Regions from separate parts of the Halomonas sp. PBN3 genome, predicted to be linked through region 2. Evidence: predicted binding sites of a transcription regulator. Region 2 holds the regulator's gene; the other holds the start of a gene.
The links. The regulator FNR, encoded in region 2, switches genes on or off when oxygen is low (the NO sensors DNR and NnrR bind a similar motif). The targets are predictions, from matches to a motif close to TTGATNTANATCAA.
Positions count from the first base shown of each region.

Region 1: the regulator FNR is predicted to act here: its motif matches at 5,657-5,670, upstream of Q673_RS26950 (OmpW/AlkL family protein).

Region 1 is NZ_AXCA01000157.1:45,671-61,383, forward strand. Features, by position in the region: gene sufT (putative Fe-S cluster assembly protein SufT) at 1-490, shown strand, start outside; gene Q673_RS26920 (SanA/YdcF family protein) at 556-1,278, shown strand; gene Q673_RS26925 (hypothetical protein) at 1,292-1,741, opposite strand; gene rimK (30S ribosomal protein S6--L-glutamate ligase) at 1,856-2,764, opposite strand; gene Q673_RS26935 (ATP-dependent zinc protease family protein) at 2,793-3,230, opposite strand; gene Q673_RS26940 (DUF3549 family protein) at 3,254-4,273, opposite strand; gene Q673_RS26945 (YqcC family protein) at 4,523-4,855, shown strand; gene Q673_RS26950 (OmpW/AlkL family protein) at 4,946-5,572, opposite strand; gene Q673_RS26955 (hypothetical protein) at 5,819-6,100, shown strand; gene putA (bifunctional proline dehydrogenase/L-glutamate gamma-semialdehyde dehydrogenase PutA) at 6,231-9,896, opposite strand; gene putP (sodium/proline symporter PutP) at 9,963-11,453, opposite strand; gene Q673_RS26970 (AraC family transcriptional regulator) at 11,704-12,525, opposite strand; gene Q673_RS26975 (hypothetical protein) at 12,599-12,958, opposite strand; tRNA gene Q673_RS26980 (tRNA-Gly) at 13,014-13,087, opposite strand; gene Q673_RS26985 (CBS domain-containing protein) at 13,418-13,825, opposite strand; gene Q673_RS26990 (YqaE/Pmp3 family membrane protein) at 13,995-14,549, shown strand; gene Q673_RS26995 (carboxylate/amino acid/amine transporter) at 14,586-15,458, shown strand; gene Q673_RS27000 (NAD(+) kinase) at 15,522-15,713, shown strand, end outside.
Region 2 is NZ_AXCA01000013.1:18,393-34,105, forward strand. Features, by position in the region: gene Q673_RS20595 (NADPH-dependent 2,4-dienoyl-CoA reductase) at 1-758, opposite strand, end outside; tRNA gene Q673_RS20600 (tRNA-Asp) at 969-1,045, opposite strand; tRNA gene Q673_RS20605 (tRNA-Val) at 1,049-1,125, opposite strand; tRNA gene Q673_RS20610 (tRNA-Asp) at 1,156-1,232, opposite strand; tRNA gene Q673_RS20615 (tRNA-Asp) at 1,262-1,338, opposite strand; tRNA gene Q673_RS20620 (tRNA-Val) at 1,378-1,453, opposite strand; gene Q673_RS20625 (alpha/beta family hydrolase) at 1,543-2,277, opposite strand; gene ccoN (cytochrome-c oxidase, cbb3-type subunit I) at 2,442-3,866, shown strand; gene ccoO (cytochrome-c oxidase, cbb3-type subunit II) at 3,889-4,494, shown strand; gene Q673_RS20640 (CcoQ/FixQ family Cbb3-type cytochrome c oxidase assembly chaperone) at 4,496-4,711, shown strand; gene ccoP (cytochrome-c oxidase, cbb3-type subunit III) at 4,708-5,637, shown strand; gene ccoG (cytochrome c oxidase accessory protein CcoG) at 5,772-7,193, shown strand; gene Q673_RS20655 (FixH family protein) at 7,195-7,698, shown strand; gene Q673_RS20660 (heavy metal translocating P-type ATPase) at 7,706-10,189, shown strand; gene ccoS (cbb3-type cytochrome oxidase assembly protein CcoS) at 10,186-10,428, shown strand; gene Q673_RS20670 (sulfite exporter TauE/SafE family protein) at 10,428-11,135, shown strand; gene Q673_RS0117905 (radical SAM protein) at 11,226-12,557, shown strand; gene fnr (fumarate/nitrate reduction transcriptional regulator Fnr) at 12,688-13,431, shown strand; gene ttcA (tRNA 2-thiocytidine(32) synthetase TtcA) at 13,668-14,594, opposite strand; gene Q673_RS20685 (3'-5' exonuclease) at 14,676-15,302, opposite strand; gene Q673_RS20690 (DUF294 nucleotidyltransferase-like domain-containing protein) at 15,337-15,713, opposite strand, start outside.

The sequences.
Region 1 (15,713 bases), on a different contig from region 2:
CTTCGGCAAGACCGTGACCCTGGCCGAGGACAGCGTGGTCAGCGTGATGCAGGCCAAGGGCAGCTCGGTCAGCGTCGGCTTCGAGGGGCGCCTCTACCTGATCGAGGGCGCCAACCTCGATGCCCTGGGCCTGGAGGCGCTGCCGCGGCCGACCCTGCCCGAGGACGCCTCCGACGAGGCGATCGAGCGCTTCGTGTGGGACCAGCTGCGCACCTGCTTCGACCCCGAGATCCCGGTCAACATCGTCGACCTGGGGCTGGTCTACGGCTGCCGCATCGAGCGGCTGATCAGCGGCGAGCGCATCGTCACCATCCGCATGACCCTCACCGCCCCGGGCTGCGGCATGGGCGACGTGATCGCCGCCGATGCCCGCAACAAGATCCTCGGCGCCCCGCAGATCAGCAAGGTGCACACCGAGATCGTCTTCGATCCGCCCTGGAGCCGTGAGATGATGAGCGACGAGGCCAAGCTCGAGCTCGGCATGTTCTGATGACTCGGCGCGGTGCCGGGCAGGGTGGAAACGTGGCGCAGCAGCGCCGGGGCGGGGAGAGGCCGATGACGCGGATGGCATGGCGGCTGTTCCGGGCCCTGCTGATGGCCCTGGGGGCGGCGGTACTGCTGCTGGTGTTGCTGGTGCTCGCCGGCAACCTCTGGGTGCTCGGCCAGACCCGGGAGCGCATCGCGCATGACCTCGCCGAGTGCCGTCCCGAGGCGGTCGGCATCGTCTTCGGCACCTCGCACTGGACCCGCAGCGGGGTGCGCAACCCCTACTTCGATGCGCGCATGAGCGCCGCCGCCCGGCTGGTGCGCCTGGGGCAGGTCGACCACCTGCTGCTCTCCGGCGACAACCGCACCCTGGCCTACAACGAGCCCATCACCATGTGGCGCGACCTGCGCGCCCGGCGTGTCGCCGACCGCGCCATGACCCTGGACTACGCCGGCTTCAGCACCTTCGATACCCTGGCCCGGGCCCGGGAGGTATTCGGGGTCGAGCGCGCGCTGCTGATCACCCAGGCGTGGCATCTGCCCCGGGCGCTGTTCATCGCCGAGGCGCTGGGGCTGGAGGTGCAGGGGTGTGCGGTGCCTGCGTCGCCGGTGGCGGGGCAGTGGCGGCTCGAGGCGCGGGAGTGGCTGGCCCGGGTGGCGACCCTGGGGGATCTCTACCTGTGGGGGCGTGAGCCCTACTTCCTGGGGCCGAAGGAGCCGCTCGAGATCGTGCCGGGAGCCGGCCACGACGCCTGGTGGCTCGACACCCCGGGGCCCCCGGCGCAGCGCTGAGCCGGGGGGGCGATCAGCGCCGCCTGGGGCGGCTCTTCTGCAGGGCGTAGAGCTCGCGGATCAGCGCCCGGCAGCCCTTCCAGCACTCCTCCACCTTGGGCTCCAGGGCGTCGGGCAGGGGGTGGGTCATCAGGTTGGAGAGGGCTTGCATCAGTACCCGCTCCTGCTCCAGCAGCTCGCCGATCACCACCTGGCTCTCGTTGCCGACGAAGCTCTTCAGCCGGCTCCACAGCCACATGTAGTCGTCACGCTCGACGTCGGCGTCCCGGGGCAGCATGCTCAGGTGCTCGCGGGCCAGCTCCTGCAGCTCGCGCATCGCCCGGCCGCGCGCTTCGTAGTGTGGCTTCAGGCTGTCGCGCAGCGACGGTCGCAGGCGCTCCAGGTTGTCCTGGAAATAGTCGATGCTGTCGGCCAGCGCTTCCAGCACGCTGTCCATCGCCACCTGGCGATTGTCGAGAAACATGAGCGGTCACCCCCTTTGGTGACGCAGATTGTGGCCGGGAAAACACTGTTTTTCTACCCCCCGGACGGCGAAAGCCGTCATGCCCATTGGGCCTGGCCGGTGCTGATTCGGCAATTACCCCTTGGGCTTAGGCGGCGCCTTGCGGGCCGGGGCGGCGTTCTTCTCCAGATGCTCGATGATCAGGCCGGCGATGTCCTTGCCGGTGGCGCTCTCGATCCCCTGAAGCCCGGGGGAGGAGTTGACCTCCATGATCACCGGGCCGTGGTTGGAACGCAGCAGGTCGACGCCGGCGACCCGCAGCCCCATCGCCTTGGCGGCGCGGATCGCCGTGGAGCGCTCCTCCGGGGTGATGCGGATCACGCTGGCGGTGCCGCCGCGGTGCAGGTTGGAGCGGAACTCGCCCTCGGCGGCCTGGCGCTTCATCGAGGCCACCACCTTGTCGCCGATCACGAAGCAGCGGATGTCGGCGCCCTTCGCCTCCTTGATGTACTCCTGCACCATGATGTTGGCCTTCATGCCCATGAAGGCCTGGATCACGCTCTCGGCGGCCTGGTTGGTCTCGGCCAGCACCACCCCGATGCCCTGGGTGCCCTCCAGCAGCTTGATCACCAGCGGGGCGCCCCTGACCATGGTGATCAGGTCGGGGATGTCGTCGGGGGAGTGGGCGAAGCCGGTGATCGGCAGCCCCAGCCCCTTGCGCGACAGCAGCTGCAGGGAACGCAGCTTGTCCCGGGAGCGCGTGATCGAGACGTTGTCGTTGAGCACGTAGGTGCCCATCATCTCGAACTGGCGCAGCACCGCGCAGCCGTAGAAGGTGATCGAGGAGCCGATGCGCGGGATCACCGCGTCGAAGGGCTCCAGCTCCTCGCCCTTGTAGTGGATCGAGGGGTGGTGCGAGGCGATGCTCATGTAGCAGCGCAGGGTGTCTACCACCCGCGCGCTGTGGCCGCGCTGTTCGGCGGCCTCCACCAGGCGCCGGGTGGAGTAGAGGTTGCGGTTGCGAGACAGCAGCGCGATATGCATCGGGTGACTCCGGGTGGGGCCTGTGGGCTCAGGGTTCGCCGTGCAGGAAGGCGGCGCCGGGCGCCACCAGCAGGCGGCGCAGGGCGCGACGACCCAGCAGCATGGGATGGCGCATGTCGCGCCGGTCGGTCAGGGTCAGCTCCACCTGGTACTCCAGCGAGCCCAGGCGCATGGGGGTGCGGATCACGTAGCGCCACTCCTCCTGGCCGTTGGAGCTGCGTACCTTGCGCCGGTCATGCAGGTGCATGCGGAACACATGGGGCGGCGTCTCGGGGCCGCCGCTGCGGGTGGTGAAGCTGACCCACAGGTGGCCCTCCTCCTCGAAGGACTCGATGTCCTCGGCATGCAGCGCCGAGGTGCGCGCCCCGGTGTCCGCCTTGGCGCAGAGGGTCAGGTGCATCTCCGGCAGCTCGACCATCTCGCGGCGACCGATCACCGCCTTGGGGGTGTAGGGGAGTTCCTTCATCGTCGTCATGCTCGTTCTCGCCGTCAGCGCGTCAGGGCGGCGAGGCGCCGGCCGACCGGGGAGTCGGCCGGCGCCTCACGCAGGGTCATCAGCAGCGGCAGCCGCAGCCGGGGAATCAGCGCCAGGTCGCGGGCCACGCGGGTGAAGTCGGCCCGTTCGCACTCGGCCAGGCGTGTCAGGTAGCGCGGCAGCCGCTCGCCGTCCTCCAGGTGCTGCCAGCCGCGGGCGGCGATGGCCGCCAGCAGGTCCGGGCCGCAGGCGTGGGGGTCGGCCAGCAGGCTGTCGAACCAGGCCCCGGCCTCCGCGGCCGGGGCGGCGGCGCGCAGGCAGGCGCACAGCGCCTCCACGTCGCCGGCGGCGGCCGCCGCCTCGCCACGGGCTCGCAGGGCGGCGGCCAGCGGTGCGTCGATGGCCACATGCTCCAGGCAGTAGCACAGCGAGGTGAGCACCTCGCCGGGCAGCCCGGGCAGGGCGGCGGCCAGCTGGCGCCGCGCCGCGTCATCCATGCGCACCACGAAGTCGGCCAGCCCCTGGAGGCCCAGGGCCTGCCAGTCCAGCGCCTGCTGGCCGCTCAGGTAGGCCTCCACCGGCTCCAGGTGCTGGCTGGCCGGCTCGCCGAGGTCGAGGCGGGCGCGGGCGTGGAGCACCGCCTGGAAGGGCAGCGAGGGAGTGAAGGCCAGCGGGTTGTCCTGCATCAGGTTATCCACCGCCTCGCTCTCCTCGCGGCCGACGCTCGCCACGCTGCGCCCCAGGGTCTCCAGCAGGCGCTGCACGAAGGCGTCCCGAGGGGCCGGGTCGAGATGGCCCTGTTCGTCCAGCGGCAGGGCCAGGAACCAGATCACCGGCTCGGGCATGTCGCCCAGGCGGAACACCAGGCCCAGGCGCGCCTGGCCCTGCCAGGGCAGCGGCCAGGGCGCCTCGCCGGCCTCGAGGGCCGCCAGGGTCGCCATCTCGCAGGGCTCGACGCGGCGGCCCAGGTGGTAGAGCCGCACCTCGGCACCGCTGCGCACGAAGAAGTCGTGAAGGGTGTGGATGGGTCGCATGGCATCTCCGCGTGTTGGAGCGTGCACTCTACCGCGGCACCGTCGGGCTGTCAGCCATCCGGCACGGCATGGCGCGGCGCTGGTCAAATGTTGAGCATCCCTCGCCGGTGCCCATGCCGGCTGGGCTGGCGCGCTCTTTCCAGCGCTTATCCACAGCCCCGTTCACGGAAACTGTGAATGCCGAGCACCGGGTGGCGACTCGCCGCCGAGGGCGGGATAATGCCACCACATGCGAATGGAGTTTTCCCGATGATGGTTCACGACGAGCTCGACCAGGCCCTGCGCCGGCTCGAGGCGACCATGAAGGCGGCCAGCCTGTGGCGCATGGAGCGGCCCGAGCCCGAGGCCTTCGATAGCCAGCAGCCCTTCTGTGTGGACACCATGGCGCTGCCCCAGTGGCTGCGCTTCGTGTTCATCGCCCGGCTCGACGATCTGGTGGCGCGTCGCGCCCCCATGCCGGCGCGCTGCGAGGTGGCCCCGATCCTGGACACCTACCTGGCCGAGGCGGGCGTGCGTGCCAGCGACCGCCTGCTGCTCCGCCAGGCGGTGGAGGAGATCGACCGCCTGGTGACCGAGAACTGACTCGCCACGGCACGACGTCAGGTGCCTGCCTCACAACGACATAGGGCCCGCCGATGGCGGGCCCTGTGCTTGTCTGGCGGTGGGCCGGGGTCAGAACCGGTAGCTGATCCCGCCCATCACCACCACCGGGTCGATCTCGACCTTGCCGATATCGGTTCCACCCAGGCTGGCGTCGGAGTCGATATCCATGTACCAGACCGCGCCGTTGAGGGCCCAGTGCTCGTCGATCAGCACATCCACGCCCAGCTGGCCGACGGCGCCCCAGGAGTCATCCAGTTCCAGTTCTTGAGGAGCGCTAATCTCCTCGTCGGAGAACTTGGTGTAGTTGACGCCCACGCCCACATACGGCTGCACATAGGCGTCGGTGCCGCCCAGCGGGTAGTACTGCAGGGTCAGGGTCGGCGGCAGATGGTCGGTGCTGCCGGAAAGCGGGCCAACCTGGAAGTCATGGTCGAAGGGCTCGGCGGCCAGCAGCTCCACGCCCAGCTTGTCGGTGAAGCGATAGCCCAGGGTAAAGGCGAAGGCGCTATCGTCCTCGACATTAACATCGAGAGTTCCATTGACTAGTGATCCGTTATCGCTCTTGGGCTCGACCTTGGCCACGCCGACCCGGGTAAAGAAGTCGCCGGCGCCGTAGGCGAAGGCCTGGGTGCTGGCGGTGACGGCGGCGGCGGCCACGCCGGCGGCGATCAGGGTGGAGAGGGGGCTCTTGCGCATGGTGTCGGCTCCTGCTGGCTCGGGTGCGGCACGACGCCGCATGGGAAGATAAGTTCAGTGTAACCGCCGTTACCGATAGAGGAATTGATCCAGCGCAAGGGAATGATGCAGTGCGGTGGAGTGCCGCGCCATGGATCCTCCTGTCGCGAGGTCCACCGGCCCGGGGCGAGTCGCCGGCCGGCGACAGTCGCCGAATGCGCCGCGATCGGCTTCACTAGGGGAGGGGAGAGCCATGGAGGAGCCGCAATGGGAGACGCGAGCCCGCGGGACGAGAATCGCCTGACCCTGGCGGGGCTGCTGCTGGCCGCGGGCCTGGCGGTGTGGCTGCTGCTCGAGCCGGAGCTGATCGCTGACCTGCCCATGGCGCTGCGGCTGCCGCTGGTCCTGCTGGGGGCCGCTATCCTGGGGATGGCCTTCGCCGCGCCGCTGGTGCCGGAGCGTGGCAGGCGGGCGCCGTTCCCCGCCTGGCGGCTGGGCGCGTTGGTCGCCCTCGGGCTGCTGCTGGGCGCGCGGTCGCTCGCTGGCTAGCCGCGGGGCACCGTCGCACCATATACACCGCGGGCCTCCCGAGGGCGGCCCGCTGGTGGGTGAGGGCAGGGGCAGGCCTGCCGGTGTGGATGGGACGCGCGAGGGTAGCTCCCCTCGCGTACTGCCTGGCCTACTCGGCCGTGGCCAGCAGGCTGGCGTTGCCCCCGGCTGCGGTGGTGTCGATGCACAGGTGGCGTTCCACCACGTAGCGCTCCGGGGCGATGGCCTGGGTCTCCAGCGGTACGATGGCCCCCTCGCGCGCGGCCAGCGCCAGGCGCAGCTCGCGGGTCCAGTCGCTGGAGCCGGCCGCGGCGACGCTGGCGATGCCCGCAAGCTCGGTCAGCGTCCCGGCCGCCATGCTGCCGTCGAGGCCGGCGACCGGTGCCCCCGCCTCGACCAGCGGCCGCACGGCCTGGCTCGCCCCCGGGGCGACCACCAGCGCCGGGGAGCCGCAGCCGAGCGCCTGTACCGCCTGGGCGATGGCGATCTCCAGCGTCGGCCCGAGGCACAGCGCCATGCCCTTCGGGTACATCGACAGGCGGTTGCTCTCGCCGGTCGGCCCGGGCAGCGTCTGGGGCGTCATGTCCAGCGCCGCGGTCTCGGCCAGCGCCTTGCGGATCACGCCGCGCTGGCCGGAGAGCGCCCGGCGCAGCACCTCGACCCGGTCAGGCCGCGCCGCCCAGTTGCGCGGGTCGAGGCCGTCGAGGGCCGACTGCAGATCGCCGATCGATACGGCGTCGCCCCTCGGCGCCTCGTGACGCTCGACCTCGGCGGTGCGGCGAAAGCGGGTGACGTAGAGCGGCCCGCCGGCCTTGGGCCCGGTGCCCGAGAGCCCCTCGCCGCCGAAGGGCTGGGAGCCGACGATGGCGCCGATCTGGTTGCGGTTGACGTAGACGTTGCCGACATGGATCCGCTCGACGATCTGTTGTACGCGATCGTCGATGCGGGTGTGCAGGCCGAACGTCAGCCCATACCCCTTGGCGTTGATCGCATCGACCACCTCGTCGATCTCCCGCGCCTTGAAGGTGGCCACATGCAGCACCGGCCCGAAGATCTCACGCTCGAGATCACCGATGCCGTCGACCTCGATCACCGCCGGGGTGACGAAGGTGCCGACCTGTGGCGCCGGCAGCGTCTTGATCACCTTGCCGGCCTTCTTGTTCTGCGCCACATAGGCGGAGATATCCGCCTGGGCCTCGGCGTCGATCACCGGGGAGACATCGGTGTCGGTGTTCCAGGGATCGCCGATGGTCAGGGCGTCCATGGCACCGTCGAGCATGGTCAAGAGTCGCTCGCGTGCCTCCTCCTGGACATAGAGCATGCGCAGCGCCGAGCAGCGCTGGCCAGCCGACTGGAAGGAGGAGATCAGGATGTCGCGCACCGCCTGCTCTGTGAGCGCGCTGGAGTCCACGATCATGGCGTTGAGTCCGCCGGTCTCGGCGATCAGCACCGCATCGGGCCCAGCGTTCTGGGCGAGTGCCTTGTGGATGATCTGTGCCACCTCGGTGGAGCCGGTGAAGCAGACGCCGGCGATGCGCGGGTCGCTGGTCAAGGGGCCACCCACCGTCGGACCATCGCCGGGCAGCAGCTGCAGCGCCGCCTCGGGCAGCCCGGCCTCGCGCATCAACTCGACGGCCCGGGCGGCGATCAGTGGCGTCTGCTCGGCGGGCTTGGCGAGTACTGCGTTGCCGGCACCCAGCGCGGCCGCGATCTGGCCGGTGAAGATTGCCAGCGGGAAGTTCCACGGACTGATGCAGACGAAGAGGCCACGAGCGCTGCCGGGCTCCTCGGCCTCGAGGCGCTCGCACTCGTTGGCGTAGTAGCGCAGGAAGTCCACCGCCTCGCGCACCTCGGCGATGCCGTCGAAGAGTATCTTGCCCGCCTCCCGGGTACAGATCACCGTCAGCTCGGCGATGTGTTCCTCGTAGAGGTCGGCGGTGCGGCGCAGCACCCGGGCGCGGTCGGCCACGGGCGTGGCGGACCACTCCTGGAAGCCCGCCTCGGCGGCGTCCAGCGCGGTGGCGACCTCCTCCGGCGTGGCCTCATGCACCTGGCCGACCACCCGGGAGGTGTCGGCGGGGGAGAACGTGTCACGCGCCTTGCCCTGGGGCGCCGGGCCGCCGGCGAGCATCGGGCCGGCCGTCCAGGTGGTATCGGCGAAGGCCTCGCGGGCCTCGATCAGCGGCAGGATCGAGGCCGGCTCGTTGATCTGGTAGCCCCGGGAGTTCTTGCGCTCGGGGGCGAACAGCTCGCCGGGCTGGCGGATCATGGGGCTGGCGATGGCGTCGCCCAGCTCGAGCAGGCCGGCGACCGGGTCCCGGGCCACCTCGCTCGGCGGGATCGAGTCGTCCACCACCTGGTTGACGAAGGAGGAGTTGGCCCCGTTCTCCAGCAGCCGGCGCACCAGGTAGGCCAGCAGGTCGCGGTGTGCGCCGACCGGGGCATAGATGCGGCAGTGGGTACCCTCCGACTGCTTGACGATATGGTGGAGCGACTCGCCCATGCCGTGCAGGCGCTGGAACTCGTAGCTCTCCTTGTCGCCGCCCGCCATGGCGATGATCGCCGCGCAGGTATGGGCGTTGTGGGTCGCGAACTGCGGGTAGATGCGATCGCGTCGATCGAGCAGCATCTGCGCGCAGGCCATGTAGCTGACGTCGGTGTTGACCTTGCGGGTGAAGACCGGGAACGTCTCGACGCCCATCTCCTGGGCCAGCTTGATCTCGGTGTCCCAGTAGGCGCCCTTGACCAGGCGTACCATGATGCGCCGGTCGTGGCGCTCGGCGAGGTCATAGAGCGCCTCGATCACCGGCGCGGCGCGGCGGCCGTAGGCCTGCACCACGATCCCGAAGCCGTCCCAGCCGTCAAGGCTGGGGTCGGCCATCAGCGCCTCGATCACGTCCAGCGACAGGTCCAGGCGGTCCTGCTCCTCGGCGTCAATGTTGAAGCCGATGTTGGCCTTCGCCGCCTGCTGCACCAGTTCCTTGGCGCGGGGCACCAGGACCTCCATCACGGTCTCGCGGTGGGTGGTCTCGTAGCGTGGATGCAGCGCCGAGAGCTTCACCGAGATACCGGGGCTTGAGCGCACGTCGCCCTTGGCCTGCTTGGCGATCGCCGCGATCGCCGTGGCATAGGCCTGGTGGTAACGCAGGGCGTCCTCGTCGGTGCGAGCCGCCTCGCCGAGCATGTCGTAGGAGTAGGTGTACCCCTGCTTCTCGAGGTCGCGGGCATTCTTCATGCCCTCCTCGATGGTCTGGCCGAGCACGAACTGGCGGCCGAGGATGCGCATCGACTGGCCCACCGCGGTGCGGACCACGGGCTCGCCCATGCGGCGCACCAGGCCGCGCAGCGCGCGCACCGGGCCCTTGGGATCGTCGTCGAGCACCTTGCCGGTGAGCATCAGCGCCCAGGTCGAGGCGTTGACCATCGATGACGAGGACTTGCCCAGGTGGGCGCCCCAGTCCGACGGCTCGATCTTGTCGTGGATGAGGTCGTCGATGGTCTCGGCATCGGGGACCCGCAGCAGGGCCTCGGCCAGGCACATCAGGCCGACGCCCTCGGCAGTGGAGAGCCCGTACTCGGCGAGGAACGCCTCCATCATCGAGGGAGAGGTCTCCTTGCGCACGCGGGCCACGTAGCCGGCGCCGGCCTCGGCGATGCGGCGGCGCTCCTCCTCGGAGAGCCGGAGCTGCTCCAGCAGCCCCTTCAACACGCTGGCCTCGTCGATGGCGTAGTGGTCACGGATGCGCGTGCGGAGAGGGTTCTCGACCGCCTGGGGACCCGGGGTAGCATGGTTCATAGTTGCTCTCTCCTGCCCGTGGCCCCGGTCGCGGGGCCACATGGTGTTGCGGGATTCGGCGCCGTCTTAGCGCTCGATATGCTGATACTCGCCGGCATCGGCGGTGGCGAGACTCACCACCATGATGGCCACCCAGGCGGCGATGAAGCCGGGGATGATCTCGTAGACGCCGGGGCCGCCCAGGAAGGAGCCGTTCCAGCCCAGCAAGATCCAGATCATCACGGTGAGGGCGCCCACCACCATGCCGGCGATGGCGCCGGCGCCGTTGGTGCGCGGCCACATCAGCGAAAGGATGATCAGCGGGCCGAAGGCCGAGCCGAAGCCTGCCCAGGCGTTGCTGACCAGGCCCAGCACCTGGGAGTCGGGGTTGGAGGCGATCATCACGGCGACCACACCCACCAGCACCACGCAGAGGCGGCCGATCGCCACCGTCTCCTTCTCAGAGGCCTCCTTGCGCAGGAAGAGCCGGTAGAAGTCCTCGGTGAGCGAGGAGGAGGAGACCAGCAGCTGGCTGGAGATGGTGCTCATGATCGCCGCCAGCAGCGCGGCATACAGGAAGCCGGTGACCAGCGGGTGGAACAGCAGGTCGGCGAGGATGATGAAGATGGTCTCCGGGTCCTCGACATCCATGCCGTTGCGCACCGCGTAGGCGCGGCCGAACAGGCCCAGCGACACGGCGCCGATCAGCGAGATGGCCATCCAGGACATGCCGATGTTGCGTGCCACCGGGACCTCCTTGAGGCTGCGGATGGCCATGAAGCGCACGATGATGTGCGGCTGGCCGAAGTAGCCCAGGCCCCAGGTCACCGCGGAGAGCCAACCGATGATCGTCAGCCCCTCGGTCCAGGAGAGCAGGGTGGGGTCCACCTCGTTGAGCGTCTGGGAGGCCTGCGAGAAGCCGCCGCCGCCCTCGCCGAACAGCACCACGGCGGGCATGATCACCAGCGCCAGCATCATGATGCAGCCCTGCACGAAGTCGGTCAGGCTGACGGCCAGGAAGCCGCCGATCACGGTGTAGACCAGCACGATGCCCAGGGTGATGACGACCCCGGCGGTGTAGTCGCTCATGCCGCCGAAGTTGAACACCCCGGCGAAGGCGCTCTCGAACAGCTTGCCGCCCGCCACCAGGCCGGAGGCGGTGTAGACCGCGAAGAACACCACGATGACGATCGCCGACACGGTGCGCAGCGACAGGGCCCGGGTCGGGAAACGGTTGGCCAGGAACTCGGGGATGGTGATCGCGTTGCCGTAGTGCACCGTCTGCTCACGCAGGCGCGGCGCGACCAGGGTCCAGTTGAAGAAGGCGCCCACCAGCAGGCCGATGCCGATCCACGCCGAGCCGAGGCCCGACACGAACAGCGCCCCCGGCAGACCCAGCAGCAGCCAGCCGCTCATGTCCGAGGCCCCGGCGGACAGGGCCGCTACCTTGGGGCTCAGGCCGCGCCCCCCCAGCATGTAGTCCTCGGAGGACGAGGTGGCACGCTGCATCGCGTAGACGCCGATGGCGAGCATGAGCACGAAGTAGCCTATCAGGCTGATCCATACACCAGTTTCCATGAAACCTCTCCAGTTCATCAGGGCGGAGCCGGGCTCCGAGTGGTTGGTGCCGCTGCCGGAGGGACCGGCAGTGGGGCACCGCTTTGTTGACATTGTTGTCTCGATGGCGCCATGCGGGCGAGGCTGTCGCAGCCTGGCCTCCCCCTGACTGTAGGTGCCCGGCGCCGATGATGCTTGTGGATTCCGCGGGAGTTGTTGCGAAAACCGCGGGAGTTGGCCGACGATGGCGTCAGATCGTTAGACTTTCGTCTTATTCTGTGGTGAGGGAGTGTCGCCGTGCCGTTCCGCTGGCCGGCAAGGATCTGGTGTCGGGGCGACGCAGACGGCTGGGTGTCTGGCCGTAGGCCTCGCGACAGGCATGGGAGAGGGCGCTCTGGTTGCTGAATCCGGTGAGGGCGGCGATCTCCGCCAGTGGCAGCCGGCTCTCGTCGAGCAGGCGGCGGGCGGCCTCAAGGCGGCGCCGGCGCACGAACTGCCAGGGCGTGAGGCCGGCCTGGCGGCGGAAGCAGGCGCGGAAGTGCGACTCGCTGAGGCACGCCTCGCGGGCCAGGTCGGCCACGCTCAGGCGGCGGGCGAGGTGGGCGTCGATGAAGCGCTCGAGGTGGGCCAGGTCGAGCCGGGCCGGCGGCCGGGTCGGCTGCTGGGAAGGCGTCGCGGCCAGGCGGTCGTGCAGGCAGCCCAGCAGGGTGGCGGCCAGGCGATCCCCCTGGTGACCATCCCCCCCGCTGCGCTCCAGTTCCAGCAGCAGGAAGCGCAGGTAGTGGCGCAGCGGGTCGTCCAGGGTGAAGAAGCGGGGCGCATCGAAGAGGCTGGCGAGCTCCTGGTGGGGCCCGGACAGGGCCGGCGAGTGCGCTGGCAGGTCGAGGATCAGCTGGCGGTTGTCGCCGGTACCGGCATAGTAGTGGACGTGGTTGGCCGGCACGATGCAGCCGGAAAGCGCCGAGATGGCGCCGCCGAGGCCTTCGATCTCGAACTCCGCGCGTCCCTGCAGCCCGATCACGATCTGATGGTAATCATGGGCGTGGTGGCGCGTGGCGGTGTCGAGGGGGATCTGGCGGATCACGCTTTGCATGACGGCCTCCCTTCAGCCGGCGGGCGGTGACCCATGGTAACCGAGGCGCTTCCACGCCGGGTTCCGCGCTCTGTCAACGCTGTTGCAGTGCCTGGCGCCGGGCGAGATGGTCGCGCAGCGCCCTGAGCTCCGCCTGGCCGGTAGGGTCCAGCAGCGGCTTGCCCCGGGCGGCGCGCCGGTGGTTGCCGTGCTCCTCCATCAGCCGCTGGGCGCGGCGGCGCACGCCGTCCAGGTAGTCGTCGTGGCGGATCGGGTAGCCCATCAGGGTGTTCCACTCGGTCTCGTCCACACGGTTGTCCAGCGCCTGGTCGAAGAGGCGCAACAACTGGTCGGGATCGGTGCGAAATCGGGGTGTGCCGGAGAGCAGCAGCAAGGCGGTCATGCCGCCGAAGATGACCAGGCAGACGGCGAAGACCAGCAGATACAGGGCCATGGGGTGCACCTGGGTGGCCGCGGAAGCGACAGGAAAAGGCCACGGAGGGAAGCGATGGAGCGGGTGAAGGGAATCGAACCCTCGTCTTAAGCTTGGGAAGCTTCTGCTCTACCATTGAGCTACACCCGCGAGTCGATTCGATAGTAAAACCAGCCCCTTAGCGATGCAAGCCCGGGGACACCCTTTTGCCTGGCGGAAAAGAAAAATTTGCCGACGCCGCGAACTTTCTCGTCTCACGCTGTCTGATCCTGTACCGCCAGTCGCGATAGCAGTCGCTAACACTGTTGCCCGCTGGCAGTTTCGATCGCATCTTGGCCGTCTCCTTCGAGGCGGCCTTCTTTTTGGGTGACTGTCGCGTCGGGGCCGGACGCGCCGACGCCCCGCGGCGGCGGGGCGTCGTGACGGCCTGCTGTGGCGAGACGATGGGCTATGACGAGAGAGCCTGGTGTGACAGCCTGCTCAGCGGTGGCGCATGCGCAGGATGGCGTTGAGCACGTCGCGGCGGGTGACTATGCCCACCAGGCGGTTCTGTTCCACCACCGGGTAGACCTTGGGCTTGTTGCCGAGCATCTCCTGGGCCAGGTCGGTGATGCTCTTGGTGGGGGACACCGAGAGCACCTCATGGCGCATCAGGTCGCTGACCAGCGGTGGTTCGTCGTTGAGGTAGGCGCTCTCCAGCACCTTGCCCATCACGTCCTGCTCGGAGATGAAGCCGATCAGGTGGTCGTGGTCGTCGACCACCGGCACCCCGGGCAGGCGGTGCAGCGAGAGGCCTTCGGCCAGGGTCGACACCGAGGTCTTGCCGGTGACCCGATAGCAGTCGCGGGACATGATCTCGCGCACGATGGTGGGGGCCTTGTTGGGCATGGCGGATCTCCTTGTGCCGGTTTGCCCTCAGCATAGTCGACCCGGCGGCGCTGTCCGCTACTGGTGGTGGTGGCGCTTCAACGCTCGTCACCACGACGGCGGGGAACCCGCGACGGCCCACCCCTTTCCAATTCAGGATCACCCATCTGTTCACTGCGGGAGACGGACCATGGATGCACGCGAGTATCTCGCCCGACAGGGGCTCGACGGGGAGCGCGACCGCGAGCGGCCCAACACCCTGGAGGAGAAGGCCTGGTCCCGGGCCCGGGAGGCGGGTGACCATCGCCCACGGGCCGGCACGCCCTTCGACTGGGAGGAGTGGGAGCGCTACCACGATGACCTGGCCGAGGGGGCCGAGGCGATCACCCAGAAGATCGACCGCGAGGCCCACCGTCGTGCCCTGGACCATGAGGCGCGCGCCGCCGGCGATGACGCCGTGGGGGTCTTCACGCCACCCGCGTCACCCGCGGGCGGCGACCGGGCCGCCGCCGCTCCCGCCGAGCCGCCCCGCGAGGCACCGCCGGCCCTGCGCCACGCGCTGCTGGCCCTGGCGGTGCTGTTGCCGCCGCTGGCCCTGGCGTTGGCCGGGGAGCCGCCGAGGCGGGTGGCGCTGGGCCTGGCGCTGACCCTGCTGGGCTGGATTCCCGGGGCGATCTACGCCTGGCGGCGGGTCCAGGGGCACCTCGCGCACGGTGCGCTTGGCAGCGGCGGGGACGGGCGGTAGGATTGGTCAACCTGATTTGATAACTGAGGTTTACCAATGGGCTTGCTGGTCGGCGTCACCGTTCTCTGGGCCTTCTCCTTCTCGCTGATAGGCGTCTACCTGGCGGGCCAGGTGGACAGCTACTTCGCGGTGCTGATGCGGGTGGCGCTGGCCGCTCTGGTGTTCCTGCCCTTCCTGCGCCCGGCACGCCTGCGGGGCCGCCAGCGGCTGGTGCTGATGGGGCTTGGGGCCGTGCAGCTGGGGGTGATGTATCTCTTCTTCTATCAGTCCTTCCTGCTGCTCTCGGTACCCGAGGTGCTGCTCTTCACCATCTTCACGCCGCTCTACATCACCCTGCTGGATGACGCCCTGTTCGGTCGCTTCACCCCCTTCTACCTGGTGACCGCGGCGCTGGCGGTGCTGGGGGCCTGGGTGATCCGCTACGACGGCGTGGACAGCGGCTTCTGGCTGGGCTTCATGGTGGTGCAGGGCGCCAACCTCTGCTTCGCCCTGGGGCAGGTGGGCTATCGACGGCTCTCCGCCGAGCTGCCCGCCTCGCTGCCGCGCTACAGCGTCTTCGCCTGGTTCTACCTCGGCGCCCTGGCGGTGGCGCTGCCGGCCTTCGCGCTGCTCGGCGACGCGGCGGCGCTGCCCACCAGCGAGATGCAGTGGGGCGTGCTGCTGTGGCTGGGGCTGGTCGCCTCGGGGCTCGGCTACTTCCTGTGGAATCTCGGGGCGGTGCGGGTCGACGCCGGGGCGCTGGCGATCATGAACAACGCCCTGATCCCAGCGGGCTTGGTGGTCAACCTGGTGATCTGGAATCGCGACGCCGACCTCGTCCGCCTGGCGCTGGGGGGCGCCATCATCCTCGCCGCCCTGCTGCTCAACGAGTGGTGGGAGCGACGCCGGCGCCTCGCCACCATGGCCTGAGGCCGTTTGCCCGGGGCCTTCGCACTCGCCATAATGTCCTGCTGCGATGCGAGAGGCCCCGGCATGCCATCCCCACAGACACCCCCCGAGGGGCGCGCGGCGTCCTTCCGCAACATCGGCCTGATCGGCCGCCTGGGCAGCGCCAAGGTGGTCGAGACCTTGAAGCGGCTGCTGCGCTTCCTCGAGACGCGCGGCCTGCACGTGATTATCGAGGACCGCACCGCCACGGTGCTGCTCGACCATGGCCACCCCGAG
Region 2 (15,713 bases):
CAGCCGATGCCGCTGTTGAGGGCATCGGCGCCAGCAGCCTCGATGGCCCTGGCCAGCGCCACCACCTCGTCATGGGTGCTGCCCTCCTCCACCAGGTCGATCAGGGAGAGGCGGAAGATCACCAGGAAGTCGTCGCCCACCGCCGCCCGGATGCGCCGCACCACCTCCACCGGGAAGCGGATGCGGTTGGCGAAGGTGCCGCCCCAGGCGTCGTCGCGATGGTTGGTGCGCCGGCAGATGAACTGGTTGATCAGGTACCCCTCGGAGCCCATCACCTCCACCCCATCGTAACCCGCCCGCTGTGCCAGCACCGCGCAGCGCACATAGTCCTCGATCTGGCTTTCCACCTCCTCGCCGGTCAGCGCCCGGGGGGCGGCGGGGTTGATCGGCGCTTGGAGCGCCGAGGGGGCCACCGGCGAAGGCGTGTAGGCGTAGCGCCCGGCGTGGAGGATCTGCAGGCAGATCCGCCCCCCCTCGTCGTGCACCGCCTCCACCATCCGGCGGTGGTCGGCCAGCGGCGCCTCGTCCTGCAACGTCGCCGCGCCGTTGAACACCGCCCCCTCGGGGTTGGGGGCGATGCCACCGGTGACGATCAGCCCCACGCCCTCGCGCACCCGCTCGGCGTAGAAGGCCGCCAGGCGCGCAAAGCCGCCAGGCGCCTCTTCCAGGTTGGTGTGCATCGAGCCCATCAGGATGCGGTTGGGGAGGCGCAGGTGGCCAAGCGTCATGGGCTGGAAGAGGTGGGGATAGGCGGTCATGGCGCGGCTCCGGGCATCAGGGACGTGGTGGTCGGCATGCATTCAAACAACTGTATGATAGTTGACCGGAACGTGCAAAGCCGGCAGGCGTGGCGCAGGAGGCAGGGAGAACACGGAGGGGCGCATCGGGCGGGCGACGGCAAGGCGGCGGGCGCGCACACGAAGAAGCCCCGAGCATGGCTCGGGGCTTCAGGAATTCGTGGCGAACGATGGCGGACCGGACGGGACTCGAACCCGCGACCTCCGGCGTGACAGGCCGGCATTCTAACCAACTGAACTACCGGTCCGCGTGGTGGGTGATACCGGATTCGAACCAGTGACCCCCAGCATGTGAGGCTGGTGCTCTAACCAACTGAGCTAATCACCCACGATGTCGCACTGCGATGTCAGGCCTTGATGGCGGACCGGACGGGACTCGAACCCGCGACCTCCGGCGTGACAGGCCGGCATTCTAACCAACTGAACTACCGGTCCGCAACAGGGCTGACGATTCGGAAACACGGTGGCGGACCGGACGGGACTCGAACCCGCGACCTCCGGCGTGACAGGCCGGCATTCTAACCAACTGAACTACCGGTCCGCAGCGTGTTACCTACGTGATTCGGGACTGCCGAGGCAGTGGTGGGTGGTACAGGGTTCGAACCTGTGACCCCCAGCTTGTAAGGCTGGTGCTCTCCCAGCTGAGCTAACCACCCCCGGTCACGTGGCGCTGCATTCTACAGGGGCGGCCTTCAATGTCAACGCTTTTCGTCCACCGGCGTCGACGAGCGCTTTGGCCGTGGATTCATTCACTTGCGCCGCGGACTGGCGTGGCCATGAAGGCGGCGATGGCGGCGGCCCCCTGGTCGATCAGCGCCGCCTGGGTGAGCCCGGAGGCGCGCCGCGGTTTCCAGTCGTGGTCACCATCCTCGAGCCAGTGCAGGCGCGCCACCGACGGCAACGCATAGCCCGCCACCTCCTCCCGGGTGCCGAAGGGGTCCCGCGTGCCCTGCACCACCAGGGTGGGGCAGGCCAGTGCGGGCCAGTGATCGAGACGCAGGCGCTCCGGCCTGCGCGGCGGGTGGAAGGGGTAGCCACACAGCACCAGGCCCGCGGCACCGTCGCGGGCGGCGACCAGGCTGGCCACCCGACCGCCCAGGGACTTGCCGCCCAGCCACAGCGGCGGCAGCTCGGGGTGTGACAGAAGGTCGCACCAGGCGGTGAACTCCCCCACCAGGTGGTCGATGCGTGGCGGCGGAAGGCGGCGCCCCTCCCGGCGCATCCGCTGCAGGTAGGCGAACTCGATGGCCAGAGTCTGCACCCCCTGGTCGGCCAGGGCCTCGCGCAGGCGTTGCAGGAACGTGGAATCCTGGCCGGCGCCCGCTCCGTGGGCGATCAGCAGGCGGCCGAGGCGCGGCTCGCCGCGCACCTCCAGGTGGCCATGGGGTAGCCACCAGCGCCCCGTTTCGCCGTCGATCAGGCGGCGGAGGCACTCGCTCGCGCCGATGGGGACGTCATCCCGACAGGCAGCATGTGACACGGAATCTCCTCGTGAGTTCTCGGGCTAAGCCGATTGGCGTGTTCAGGATCATGCCCGGCTGGGGTAGAATCCCCCGCGAATTGACCTGCATCATCCTCAGGGAGGCGGCGTCCGTGACAAACTGACGCAGCTTTATCTCCTACCGCGTTCGATGGGAACCCGACATGAGCACAGCACTTGAACACCCGACCTACAACTACAAGGTAGTTCGGCAGTTCGCGATCATGACCGTGGTCTGGGGCATCGTGGGCATGACACTCGGTGTCATCCTCGCCGCCCAGCTGGTCTGGCCCGAACTGAACCTCGGACTGCCCTGGACGAGCTTCGGCCGCCTGCGTCCGCTGCACACCAATGCCGTGATCTTCGCCTTCGGCGGCTCGGCACTCTTCGCCACCTCCTACTACGTGGTGCAGCGCACCTGCCAGACACGCCTGTTCTCGGACAGGCTGGCCGCCTTCACCTTCTGGGGCTGGCAGGCGGTGATCCTCTCCGCTGTCGCCACCCTACCGCTTGGCTTCACCTCCACCAAGGAGTATGCCGAGCTGGAGTGGCCGATCGACATCCTGATCGCCGTGGTCTGGATCAGCTATGCCGTCGTGTTCCTGATGACCATCAAGCGGCGCCAGACCTCCCACATCTACGTGGCCAACTGGTTCTTCGCCGCCTTCATCCTGACAGTGGCAGTGCTGCACATCGTCAACAACGCGGCGATTCCCGTCACTCCGATGTTCGCGACCTCTGTCTACGCCGGCGCCGTCGACGCCATGGTGCAGTGGTGGTACGGCCATAACGCGGTGGGCTTCTTCCTGACCGCCGGCTTCCTGGGGATGATGTACTACTTCGTGCCCAAGCAGGCCGAACGCCCGGTCTACTCCTACCGGCTCTCCATCGTCCACTTCTGGGCGCTGATCATGGTCTACATGTGGGCCGGCCCGCACCACCTGCACTACACCGCCCTGCCCAACTGGGCGCAGTCGCTGGGCATGATCATGTCGATCATCCTGCTGGCCCCCTCCTGGGGCGGCATGATCAACGGCATGATGACCCTCTCCGGCGCCTGGCATAAGCTGCGCACCGACCCGACCCTGCGCTTCCTGGTGGTGGCCCTCTCCTTCTACGGCATGTCCACCTTCGAGGGCCCGATGATGGCGGTGAAGACCGTCAACGCCCTCTCCCACTACACCGACTGGACCATCGGCCACGTCCACGCCGGCGCCCTGGGCTGGGTGGCGATGATCACCATCGGCTCCATGTACCACCTGATCCCGCGCCTGTTCGGCCGCACCGAGATGCACTCGGTCAACCTGATCGCCGTGCACTTCTGGCTGGCCACCATCGGCACCGTGCTCTACATCGCCTCCATGTGGGTCAATGGCATCCTCCAGGGCCTGATGTGGCGCGCCATCAACCCCGACGGCACCCTGATGTACACCTTCGTCGAAGCCGTCGAGGCCAGTGGCCCGGGTTACATCGTGCGCATGATCGGCGGCCTGTGCTGGGTCGTGGGCATGCTGATCATGGCCTACAACGTCACCATGACCGTCAAGCGCGGTGAGGGTGCTCGCCAGCCGCTTCCGCAGACCGCCTGAGCCTAAGGGAACGAGACTTCCAATGAGACACGAGATCGTCGAAAAGAACGTCGGCCTGCTCGCCGTGCTGATCCTGGTGGTGATCAGTTTCGGCGGCATGGCGGAGGTAGTGCCGCTGTTCTTCCAGAAACAGACCACGGAGCCGGTGGAGGGCCTCGAGCCCCTCTCGGCCCTGGAACTCGAGGGACGCGGCATCTACCGTCGCGAAGGCTGCGTGGGCTGCCACTCCCAGATGGTGCGCCCGTTCCGTGCCGAGACCGAACGCTACGGCCCCTATACCGTGGCCGGCGAAACCGTCTACGACCACAACTTCCTGTGGGGCTCCAAGCGCACCGGGCCGGACCTGGCCCGCGTCGGTGGCCGCTACAGCGACGACTGGCACCGCGCCCACCTGTACAACCCGCGTGACGTGGTCCCCGAGTCGATCATGCCCGCCTACCCGTGGCTGTTCGAGAACACCCTCGACGGCGAGGACACCCCGAAGAAGATGCGTGCCCTGCGTGCCCTCGGCGTGCCCTACACCGATGAGCAGATCGAGAACGCCACCCGCGAGGTTCGCGGCGAGCAGGAGATCACCGCACTGATCGCCTACCTGCAGCAGCTGGGCACCGTCCTCAAGGACCAATGACATGGATAGCGGCACCGTCAGCGGCATCGTCACCGGCATCCTGATCGTGACCTTCATCGGCATCACGGTGTGGGCCTACTCGAAGCGGCGCAAGCCGGACTTCGACGAGGCGGCCAACCTGCCCTTCGCCGACGATGACGAGCAACCGAACCGTGACACGAGCGCCTCGCCGAACGGGGCCGATTCCCGCAAGCACAAGGGAGACAGGAACACATGAACAATCTCTGGGGTGACTCCCTTTCCGGGTTCTGGAGCGCCTGGATCATCGTCATCACGCTGGGCTCCATCGGGATTGCCTTCTGGCTGCTCTACGCCAACCGCAAGACCGACAAGACCCCTGATGCCGAAGGCAACGTCGACACCACCGGCCACGCCGCCGACGGCATCGAGGAGTACGACAACCCGCTGCCGCGCTGGTGGTTCCAGCTCTACGTGGGCACGGTGATCTTCGCGCTGGGCTACCTGGTGCTCTATCCGGGCCTGGGCAACTTCGCCGGCGTGCTGGGCTGGAGCCAGGAGGGCCAGTGGGAAGAGGAGGTCGAGCGCGCCGAGGAGCGCTTCACGCCGATCTTCGCCCAGTACCAGGAGGTGCCGATCCCCGAGCTCGCCCAGGACGCCGAGGCGATGCAGGTGGCCGAGCGCATCTTCCTCAACAACTGCGCGGTGTGCCACGGCTCCGGTGCCCAGGGCGGCTACGGTTTCCCCAACCTGACCGACGACGAGTGGCTCTACGGCGGCGAGCCGGAGAACATCCTGGCGACCCTCAACAACGGCCGCAACGGTCTGATGCCCTCCTGGCAGCAGCTCGGCGAGGAGAACATCGAGAACGTCACCCAGCATGTGCTCGCGCTCTCCGGCAACGAGCATGACGCCGAGCGCGCCGAGAGTGGCGCGGCGACCTTCGCCTCGGTGTGTGCCGCCTGCCACATGCCCGACGGCACCGGCAACCAGGCGCTGGGCGCCCCCAACCTGACCAACGACATCTGGCTCTACCTGCAGCCCGGCCAGGAGGTCGCCGACGCGGTGCGCCAGACCCTGCGCAACGGCCGCAACGGCCACATGCCGGCTCAGGCCGCCTACATCGGCGAGGAGCGCGTCCACCTGGTGGCCGCCTACGTCTACAGCCTGCGCGACCAGGACTGAGACACCCGCCCATGAGGCACGGAGAGGGTGCGACGCCAGGTCGCACCCTTTCTCGTTTGTGCGGTGCGTCGATACAATAGGCGCGTCCCGGCCCGAGCCCGTTCGGACCTCACCCTTCCTGCCGTGAGCCAGCCATGAGCGACAAGATCCCCACCCGTGATGTCACCCCCTACTCGGCGGAGACGGTGCAGCAGGAGATGTACGCCCGCCGCCGCCATATCTACGTGCGCGAGATCAAGGGCCTGTTCCAGAAGGTCCGCCGCAGCGCCAACTGGGCGCTGATGCTGGCCTTCTTCGTGCTGCCCTGGGTGCCCTGGGGAGATCGGCCAGCGATCTGGTTCGACCTGCCGGGCCGCGAGTTCCATATCCTCGGCGCCACCTTCTACCCCCAGGAGTTCATGCTGCTCTCCTGGCTGCTGATCATCTGCGCCTTCGGGCTGTTCTTCATCACGGTGTTCGCCGGCCGCGTGTGGTGCGGCTACACCTGCCCGCAGAGCGTCTGGACCTTCCTGTTCATCTGGGTCGAGCATCGTCTGGAGGGGTCACGCAACCGCCGCATCAAGCTCGACAGGCAGCCGATGAACGCCGACAAGCTGTGGCGCAAGGGGACCAAACACGCCATCTGGCTGGCCATCGCCCTGGCCACCGGCATCACCTTCGTCGGCTACTTCACCCCCATCCGCGACCTGGTGGTGGAGCTGCCGACCCTCGAGGCCCATGGCTGGTCCTACTTCTGGGTGGGCTTCTTCCTGGTCTTCACCTACCTCAACGCCGGCTGGCTGCGCGAGCAGGTATGCATCTACATGTGCCCCTACGCCCGCTTCCAGTCGGTGATGTTCGACCGCGACACCCTGATCGTCTCCTACGACGCCGCCCGCGGCGAGCCGCGCGGCGCTCGCAAGAAGAGCCTCTCCCACGCCGAGGCCCGCGAGGCCGGCCACGGCGACTGCATCGACTGCGACCTCTGCGTGCAGGTCTGCCCCACCGGCATCGACATCCGCGACGGCCTGCAGTACGAGTGCATCACTTGTGCCGCCTGCATCGACGCCTGCGACAGCGTGATGGACAAGATGGGCTACCCCCGCGGACTGATCCGCTACACCACCGAGAACGCCCTGGAGGGCAAGCCGACGCACATCCTGCGTCCGCGCCTGATGGGCTACCTCGCCGCCCTGCTGGTGATGATCGGACTCTTCGTGTGGGCGGTCGGCGACCGGACCCCGCTGGACTTCGACCTCGAGCGCGACCGCAACCGGCTCTTCCAGGCCACCGCCGACGGCCGCATCAGCAACGCCTACACGCTGACGGTGCGCAACCTGGACGGCGAGGCGCATGCCTATCGCATCGAGGCCTCGGGCCTGCCCGGCCTGGCGCTCGACGCCGACAGCATCCGCGTGCCGGCCAGCGACTCGCGCCAGCGGGTGATCACCCTCAGCGCCCCGGCCGAGGCCATCGAGCAGCCGAGCCACGCCATCACCCTGCGACTGACCGCCGAGGCGGCCCCCGACATCAGCCTGGAGCGCGAGGCACGCTTCCTCGGCGACCTGCGGAGATAAGATGAGCGACGACATCAAGCCCTGGTACAAGCAGTTCTGGCCCTGGTTCCTGATCGGCCTGCTGCTCTCCTCGATCACCTTCAGCATGATCTACCTGGCGTTCTCGATCCGCTTCTACGACGGCTCGGTGGGGGGCGACTACTACGAGCGCGGCCTGGCGATCAACGAGCAGCTCGCCAAGCAGGAGCACGCCCAGGCGCTGGGCCTGGCCGCCCGCCTGCGGGTGGACAACCGCACCGGCGACGTGGTGGTGGACCTCGCCGGCCCGCGCCAGCCCGAGCGGTTGCACCTGGCACTGATCTTCCCCACCGACAGCGACTTCGATCGCGAGCTGACCCTCCAGCATGTCCGCGAGGGCCGCTACGTCACCACCCTGGACGAGCCGCTGCGCCACCGCTGGTACCTGCAGCTGCAGCCCGAGGCCGGCGAAGGGGCCGAATGGCGGCTGACCGGCGAGGCCAGCTTCCCCAGCGATGACGAGGCCGAGCTGGAGCCGGGCCTCTAGCCCCGCGATGAGCGAGAACGCCGACACGCCCCAGGCGCGCCCCTGCTACCACTGCGGCACCCCGGTGCCCGCGGGGGCCCCCTGGTCGATCACTCTGGACGACAGCCGCCATCCGCTGTGCTGCCCCGGCTGCGAGGCGGTGGCCCACGCCATCGTCGACGGCGGTCTGGCCAGCTACTACCGTTTCCGCATCGAGCTGCCGGAGCGTCCCGAGGATCGTGATGCCGCCCGCGCCGAGACCTGGGCGGTGTTCGACGACCCCGGCCTGCAGCGCCAGTTCGTGCATCCCGAGGGCGACGACAGCGGCCGCGTCCACGCCACCCTGGCGGTGGACGGCATCACCTGTGCGGCCTGCGCCTGGCTGATCGAGCATCGCCTCAACGCCCTTCCGGGGCTGGCCTCCAGCGCGGTCAACCTCAGCCACCACCGGGTGCGGGTGAGCTGGGACCCGGCGCGCCTCAGGCTCTCGCAGATCCTCGCCGAGCTTTCGGCCATCGGCTACCAGGCCCAGCCCTGGGAGCCTGACGAGGCCCAGGCGCGCCTGCAGCGCGAAGAGCGCATGACCGTGCGGCGGCTGATCGTCGCCGCGGTGGGCATGGCCCAGGTGATGATGTTCTCGATCCCCATCTACGTGGCGGGCCCCGGGGAGATCAGCGCCGACTTCAACGCGCTGTTCCACTGGCTCTCCTTCGCCCTGGCGACCCCGGTGGTCTTCTTCTCCGCCCTGCCCTTCTTCCGCAACGCGCTGCGCGACCTGCGCACCCGGGTGCTGGGCATGGACGTGCCGGTCTCCATCGCCATCGGCGGCGCCTACCTGGCCAGCGGCTATGCGGTGCTCGCCGGCCAGGGGGAGGTCTACTTCGACTCGGTGGCGATGTTCACCTTCTTCCTGCTCTTCGGCCGCTACGTGGAGGCGCGCGCCCGGCGTCGCAGCGGCCATACCGGCAACGCCCTTGCCGGCGCCCTGCCCCTCTCGGCAATCCGCCTCACCGCGGCGGGCGAGGAGCGCATTTTGCCCGCCGGCGAGCTCGCCGCCGGCGACCGGGTGCTGGTCAAGCCGGGCCACGCCGTGCCCGCCGACGGCGTGGTCGAGGAGGGCGAATCGAGCCTCGACGAATCGATGCTCACCGGCGAGTACCTGCCGGTGACCCGCGGCGTCGGCGACACCGTCACCGGTGGCAGCCACAACGTGGAGAGCCCGCTGGTGGTGCGGGTCACCCATGCCGGCCGCGACGCCCGGGTCTCCGGCATCGTCGACCTCACCGACCGCGCCTTCGCCAGCCGCCCGCGCCTGGCCCAGATGGCCGCGCGCATGGCCCACCTGTTCGTGCTGCGCCTGCTGTTCGTGGCCCTCGGTGTGGCCATCGTGTGGTGGTTCATCGACCCCTCCCGGGTGCTGTGGATCACCCTCTCGGTGCTGGTGGTGACCTGCCCCTGTGCCCTGGCGCTGGCCACCCCCACGGCGCTCACCGCCGGCCACGGCCAGCTGCGCCGGCGCGGCGTGCTGGTGACCCGTGCCGACGCCATCGAGGCGCTTTCCCAGGTCGACCGAGTGATCCTCGACAAGACCGGCACCCTGACCACGGGGCGCATGAGCCTGGTGGAGACGCGCCCGCTGAGCGAGCTCGACGCCGGCACGGCGCGGCGCCTGGCCGCCGCCCTGGAGGCGCGCTCCGAGCACCCCATCGCGCGCGCCTTCCAGCCCTTCCGCGATGCCAGCCGTCGCGCCGAGGATGTCGTCAGCCGTCCCGGCCTGGGCCTCGAGGGACGCATCGAGGGCCGCGCCTGGCGCCTGGGCCGGCCCGACTTCGCCGCCCCGGCCAGCCCCCCGGCCGCCCCCGGGGAGGGGCAGTGGCTGCTGCTCGCCGAGGCCGGCGAGCCGCGCTGCTGGTTCCGCCTGCAGGACCAGGTGCGCGAGGACGCCGCCGAGGCCATCGCCACCCTGGCCGCACAGGGCCTGGCCGTGGAGCTGCTCTCCGGCGACACCCCGGCGGCGGCCGAGGCGCTGGCCGCGCGCCTCGGCATCGGCACCGCCGAGGGCGGCGCCAGCCCCGAGCGCAAGCTCGAGCGCATCCGCGAGTGCCAGGCCGACGGCGAGAAGGTGGCCATGGTGGGCGACGGCATCAACGACGTGCCGGTGCTGGCCGGCGCCGATGTCGCCATCGCCATGAACGGCGCCACCGACCTGGCCCGCACCAGCGCCGACGCCATCCTGCTGAGCCCGCGCCTGACGCGCATCCCCGAGGCGGTGGCGCTGTGCCGCGCCACCCGCCGGGTGATGCGCCAGAACATGCTATGGTCGGTGGTCTACAACGCCTCGGCGATGCCGCTGGCCGCGATCGGCCTGGTGCCGCCCTGGCTGGCCGCCATCGGCATGTCGGCCAGTTCCCTGGTGGTGGTGGGCAATGCCCTGCGCCTCAATCGCTTCCGCGGCCCCCGCGCCGGCGACGCCGCGGCCCCGACCGCATCCTCCCGGGAGGCCAACGCATGAGCATCCTCTACCTGCTGATCCCGCTGTCGCTGATCCTGCTGGGACTGGCCGTGTGGGCCTTCTTCTGGGCGGTGAAGCACGACCAGTTCGAGGACCTGGAGGGACCGGCCTACCGTATCCTCTTCGATGACGACGACAACGACCGCCCCGCCGAGCCGCGCCGGAGTGGGGAAGCCCGGGACGACACCGGCGACGGCGCCGAGTCGCCGGCCGCGGGTCCCGACGACGAGGGGCGTTGATGGACCCCACCGGGCTCGACCTGCCGCCGCTCGCCGCGGCCTTCGTCTTCGGGCTGCTGGGCGGCGCCCACTGCATCGGCATGTGCGGCGGCATCATGAGTGCCCTGACCTTCGCGGTGCCCCCCAGCATGCGCCACCCGGCACGCCTTACCGGCCTGTTGCTGGGCTACAACCTGGGACGCATCGCCAGCTACATGATCGCCGGTGCCCTGGCGGCGGCGCTGGGTACCCTGCTCTCGCTGACCGCCCCCGCCCGCCTCGTCCTGCAGGGGCTCGCCGCGCTGATGCTGATCCTGATGGCGCTGTATATCGCCGACTGGTGGAAGGGGCTGCTCAGGGTCGAGGCGCTGGGCCGACGCCTGTGGCGCCATCTGGAGCCGGTCGGGCGGCGGCTGATGCCGGTGGTCAGGGTGCCCCAGGCGGTGGCGCTGGGCGCGGTGTGGGGCTGGCTGCCCTGCGGCCTGGTCTACTCCATGCTGGCCTGGAGCCTGGCGGTGGCCGACCCGCTGCACGGCGCGGCGCTGATGGGCGCCTTCGGGCTCGGCACCCTGCCGGCGCTGCTGGCCACCGGCCTCGCCGCCCGCCAGCTCGCCGGCCTGATCCGCCACCCGGCGACCCGCACTCTGGCCGCGCTGTCGATCATCGCCTTCGCCCTCTGGCAGCTGTGGACGCTGCTGCCCGTCCACTCGGGTTTCCACGCCGGTTAGCGACTATTCCACGCCGGATTGACGCAGCTCAACGCCGGTCGGGCCGCGCACCCCTAGCATGAGAGCATGCCCACAACCCGGAGCCTGCCCATGTCCGTCCCTGCCCAGCGCCCCCCGGCTGCCGATCCCGACGGGACCCTGCCGTCGACCGGCGGTGGCGACCTGGTCGCGGCGGCCCAGGTCTGCACGCCGACCCCGCGGGACTACCGCCCCGAGATCGGCGCCGCCGCCCTGGAGGAGGCCCTGGCCGGCCGTCCCGCCGAGGCCCCGCTGGCGCTCAAGGTGCGCCTGCCCTTCTGCCGCCAGGCCTGCCGCTTCTGCGCCAGCCGGCGCGTGCCCTCCCGGGACAGCCGCCAGGCCGAGCCCTACCTGTCGCGGCTCGACCGCGAGATGGTGCTGGCGCGACGTCGCCTGGCGGGGCTGCCGGCGGTGACGCGCCTGCACTGGGGCGGCGGCGCCCCCGCCTTCCTGGCCCTGGACCAGATGAGCGACCTCTTCGACCGCCTCGACGCCCGCTTCGGGCTCTCCGGCGCCCGGGAGCGCGACTTCAGCATCGAGCTCGACCCCCGCGAGGCGGACATGCTTACCCTGCGCCACCTCCAGGCGCTGGGCTTCAACCGCCTGACGCTGGGCGTGGCGGAACTCGACCCGCGCGTGCAGCAGGCGATCAACCGCGTACAGCCCCGCGCCCTGACCGAGGCGCTGGTGGACGAGGCGGACCGCCTGGGCTTCCGCGAGCTGACGCTCTCGGTGATGCTCGGCCTGCCCTTCCAGACCCCGGCGGGCCTCGCCGATACCCTCGAGCAGCTGATCGCCATGGCGCCGGCGCGGATCCGCCTCACCCGCTACGACCACCACCCCGAGCGCCACCCCGACCAGCGCGCCATCCACCGCGACTGGTTGCCCGATGCCGCCAGCCGGGGCCGGCTGGTGGCCGAGGCCCGCCAGCGCCTGGCCGCGGCCGGCTATGTGCATGTCGGCCTCGGCCTGCACGCCCGCCCCGACGACCGCCTGGCCCGGGCGCTGGCCGATGCCACGCTCGGCCACGGCCCGCTGGGCTTCTCCGCGGGCCCCGCCGGCGACCTGCTGGGCCTGGGGGTGGGGGCGACCACGCGGCTGGGCGATCTCTGGGTGCGCAACGCCGAGGCCCTCGGCGACTACGAGGCCGCCCTCGACGCCGGTCGGCTGCCCACCGCCGCCGGCTGCCGCCTCGACGACGCCGGCCACCGACGCCGGGCGATCCTCGAGGGGCTGCTCGGCGGCCAGGGCCTGCCACGGGAGGAGACGATCGGCGAGGGCCTGCCGGCGCTGCTCGCCGAGGGGCTGATGGAGCGCCTCGGCGAGACCCTGCGCCTGACCGAGGCGGGGCGCTGGCGGCTGCCGCGGGTGCTGGAGGGCCTGGGCGTCCTGCCGAAGGCCTGACGCCGAAACACCTCCGGCGAACGGCGCCGGAGACAGCGCCTGGCGAGCCCCTACCCCTTTCGGGGTGGTTTGCCCTGCCCGCGCTTTGCTCCATAATGGCCCCATGACCACGATCAAGAAGGAAAGGGCCATGGCGGACACCCTCACCGGCCGACGGCGTTCGGTGCTGCAGGAGACGCGCTGTCAGACCTGCAGCCTGAGCTCGCTCTGCCTGCCGCTGGCACTGGAGGTGGAGGACATGGACCAGTTCGACGCCATCATCCGCCGCCGGGCGCCACTCAAGAAGGGCGAGGCGCTGTTCCGCCAGGGCAGCCCCTTCACCAGCGTCTTCGCGGTGCGCTCGGGGAGCCTCAAGCAGGTCACCACCGAAGGCAGCGGCGAGGACCAGCTGACCAACTTCTACCTGCCCAGCGAGCTGGTGGGCCTCGACGGCATCGACGAGGAGCACTACCCCGGTACCGTGGTGGCGCTGGAGACCACCACCGTCTGCGAGATCCCCTTCGATCGCCTGGATCACCTCTCCGAGTCCCTGCCGGAGCTGCGCGGCCAGCTCTACCGCAGCATGAGCAAGGAGCTGCGTGACGACCGTCGCATGATGCGCCTGCTGTCGCGCAAGACCGCCGACCAGCGCCTGGCCAGCTTCTTCACCAGCCTCTCCGAGCGCTTCCGCCGCCGCGGCTACTCCCCCTACAGCTTCCGCCTCTCCATGTCCCGGGCCGACATCGGCAACTACCTGGGGCTGGCGGTGGAGACGGTGAGCCGCATCCTGGGCCGCTTCCAGAGCCAGGGGCTGGTGGCGGTCTCCGGCCGCGAGGTCAACATCCTCGACCTGACGGCGCTCACCCGCCTGGCCGAGGAAGAGGGTGCGCACTGAAGCTGCAAGGCGGCATGAGGAGCCAGCCAACAGGTGTATCGCAATGACTCGTAGCGAGAGGCGCCGGGGACTGGTCGTAGAGGGGGTCCGAGGACCAGGGATGGCCGAGGTAGCGCCCATGGACGGGTTCACAGCGCCCCCTCGAAGGCCAGTCGCCGGAACAGCCTTGAGCGAGTCAGCCATCGGCGATAGCGCTTAGTCAGGGGGTTCCTTGAAGGTCACTGCTTGTCGCTGACCTACTCGTTCAAGATATCGATCCGCCTGGCCTGCATATTCGCCTGCTTCGCCTCCAGACCGGCGAAATCGAAGAGCTCGCGGTCGGCCAGCTGGGAGGGGGCGACGTTGGTCACCGCATTGAACATGCTCTCCAGGCGCCCGGGGTGCTTCGCCTCCCACTCGGCGAGCATCTCCTTGACCACCTGGCGCTGCAGGTTGGGCTGGGAGCCGCACAGGTTGCAGGGGATGATCGGGAAGGCCATGCGCCGGGCGAACTCGGCGATGTCCGCCTCGCGGCAGTAGGCGAGCGGCCGGATCACCATGTTGCGGCCGTCGTCGGAGAGCAGCTTGGGAGGCATCGCCTTGAGGCTGCCGGCGAAGAAGAGGTTGAGGAACAGCGTCTCGAGGATGTCCTCGCGATGGTGCCCCAGGGCGATCTTGTTGGCGCCGATCTCCTCGGCGAAGCCGTAGAGGGAGCCGCGCCGCAGCCGCGAGCAGAGTGCGCAGGTGGTCTTGCCCTCGGGGGTCTTCTCCTTGACCACCGAGTAGGTGTCGCGCTCGAGGATGTGGTACTCGACGCCGATGCCGTCCAGGTACTCGGGCAGCACGTGCTCGGGGAAGCCCGGCTGCTTCTGGTCGAGGTTGACCGCCACCAGCGAGAAGTCCACCGGGGCGTTGCGCTGCAGGCTGCGCAGGATCTCCAGCAGGGTGTAGCTGTCCTTGCCGCCGGAGAGGCACACCATCACTCGGTCACCATCGTGGATCATGCCGTAGTCGATGATGGCGTTGCCCACCTGGCGCCGCAGGCGCTTCTGCAGCTTGTTGAACTCGCGTTTCTCCCGGGCGTCCGGGGCCTCGGCGGCGGGCTTCTGGTCGGGGGTGGCGGAGGCGGGCGTCGCGGGAGCCCCCTGATGCTCGCGGGGATCGAAGGTCACGGCGTCTTGCATGGGTCTTGGCGCTGCCAGTGCGGGCGAAAGTGGAGAGGGCGCCATCCTACCATCGGCGGCGCCCTCAGGCGACGCCGACGCTCAGGCCAGCTGGTCGCTCGGCTCGAGGCCGCGCTCCAGGCGCAGGAACATCAGCGCGGTGGTCACCGCGTCGCCCAGGGCGGTGTGGCGCCCCATCACCGGCACGCCGAGGCGCTCCGCCACCCGCTCGAAGCGCGGCTGGCCGTCGATCTCCGGGTGACGACGACGCAGCCGGCGGCGCCACAGCTGGGCCACGTCCACGGTGGCGTTGGGCAGCTCGAAGCCGAAGCGCGGCCTGAGCTCGCGGTTGAGGATCGCCAGGTCGAAGTCAAGGTGCCAGCCCACCAGTGGCCGGTTGCCGACGAAGTCGAGCAGCCGGGCCAGGGCCGCCTCGACGCTCTCGCCGTTGGCCAGGTCCACGCCGCGCAGGCCGTGGATGCGGATGGAATCGCTGGTCAGCGAGGCGGGGCGCGCCAGGCGCAGGTCGAGGGAGTCGCTGGTCAGGATGCGGTCGCCCCGCACGCGCACCGCGGCGATCGACACCAGCTCGGCGCTGCGGGTATCCAGGCCGGTGGTCTCGGTGTCGATCACCACCATCTCGTCGCCGGTGTAGGGATGGAACAGCCAGGCATATTCGCCATCGGCGTGGCGGCGCCGGTCCGCGGCGCGCCTCAAGGCCTTGAGCATGACGGTCTCCTTGTGTCGTTGTCGTTCCGTCGGGTCATGAATACTCCAGGTGGAAGCGGTGGGAGAGGCGCTGCTTGAAGTCCTTGACGATATGCAGCGCCTCGCGCAGCAGGTCGCGCTCCAGGGAGGAGAGTTCCTGGACCACCACGCGGTCGGGGCGGGTGTCCTCGGCGTCGCCCTCGCGGCGCGCCAGCTGCTGGCGCAGGCGCAGCTCGGTGAACAGCGACAGCGCCTCGGCCAGGTCCTCGGCGAAGCGCGGCTCCAGCCGGCCGTCCTCGGCCAGGGCGTCGAGGCGTTCCAGGGTCGAGGTGGGGCGGATGCCGCGCTCCAGCGCCATCACCCTCACCCCGTGGACGATGGGGAAGATGCCGCCCTTCTTGATGTCGATGCCGTGCTGGGGCTTCTTCAGGG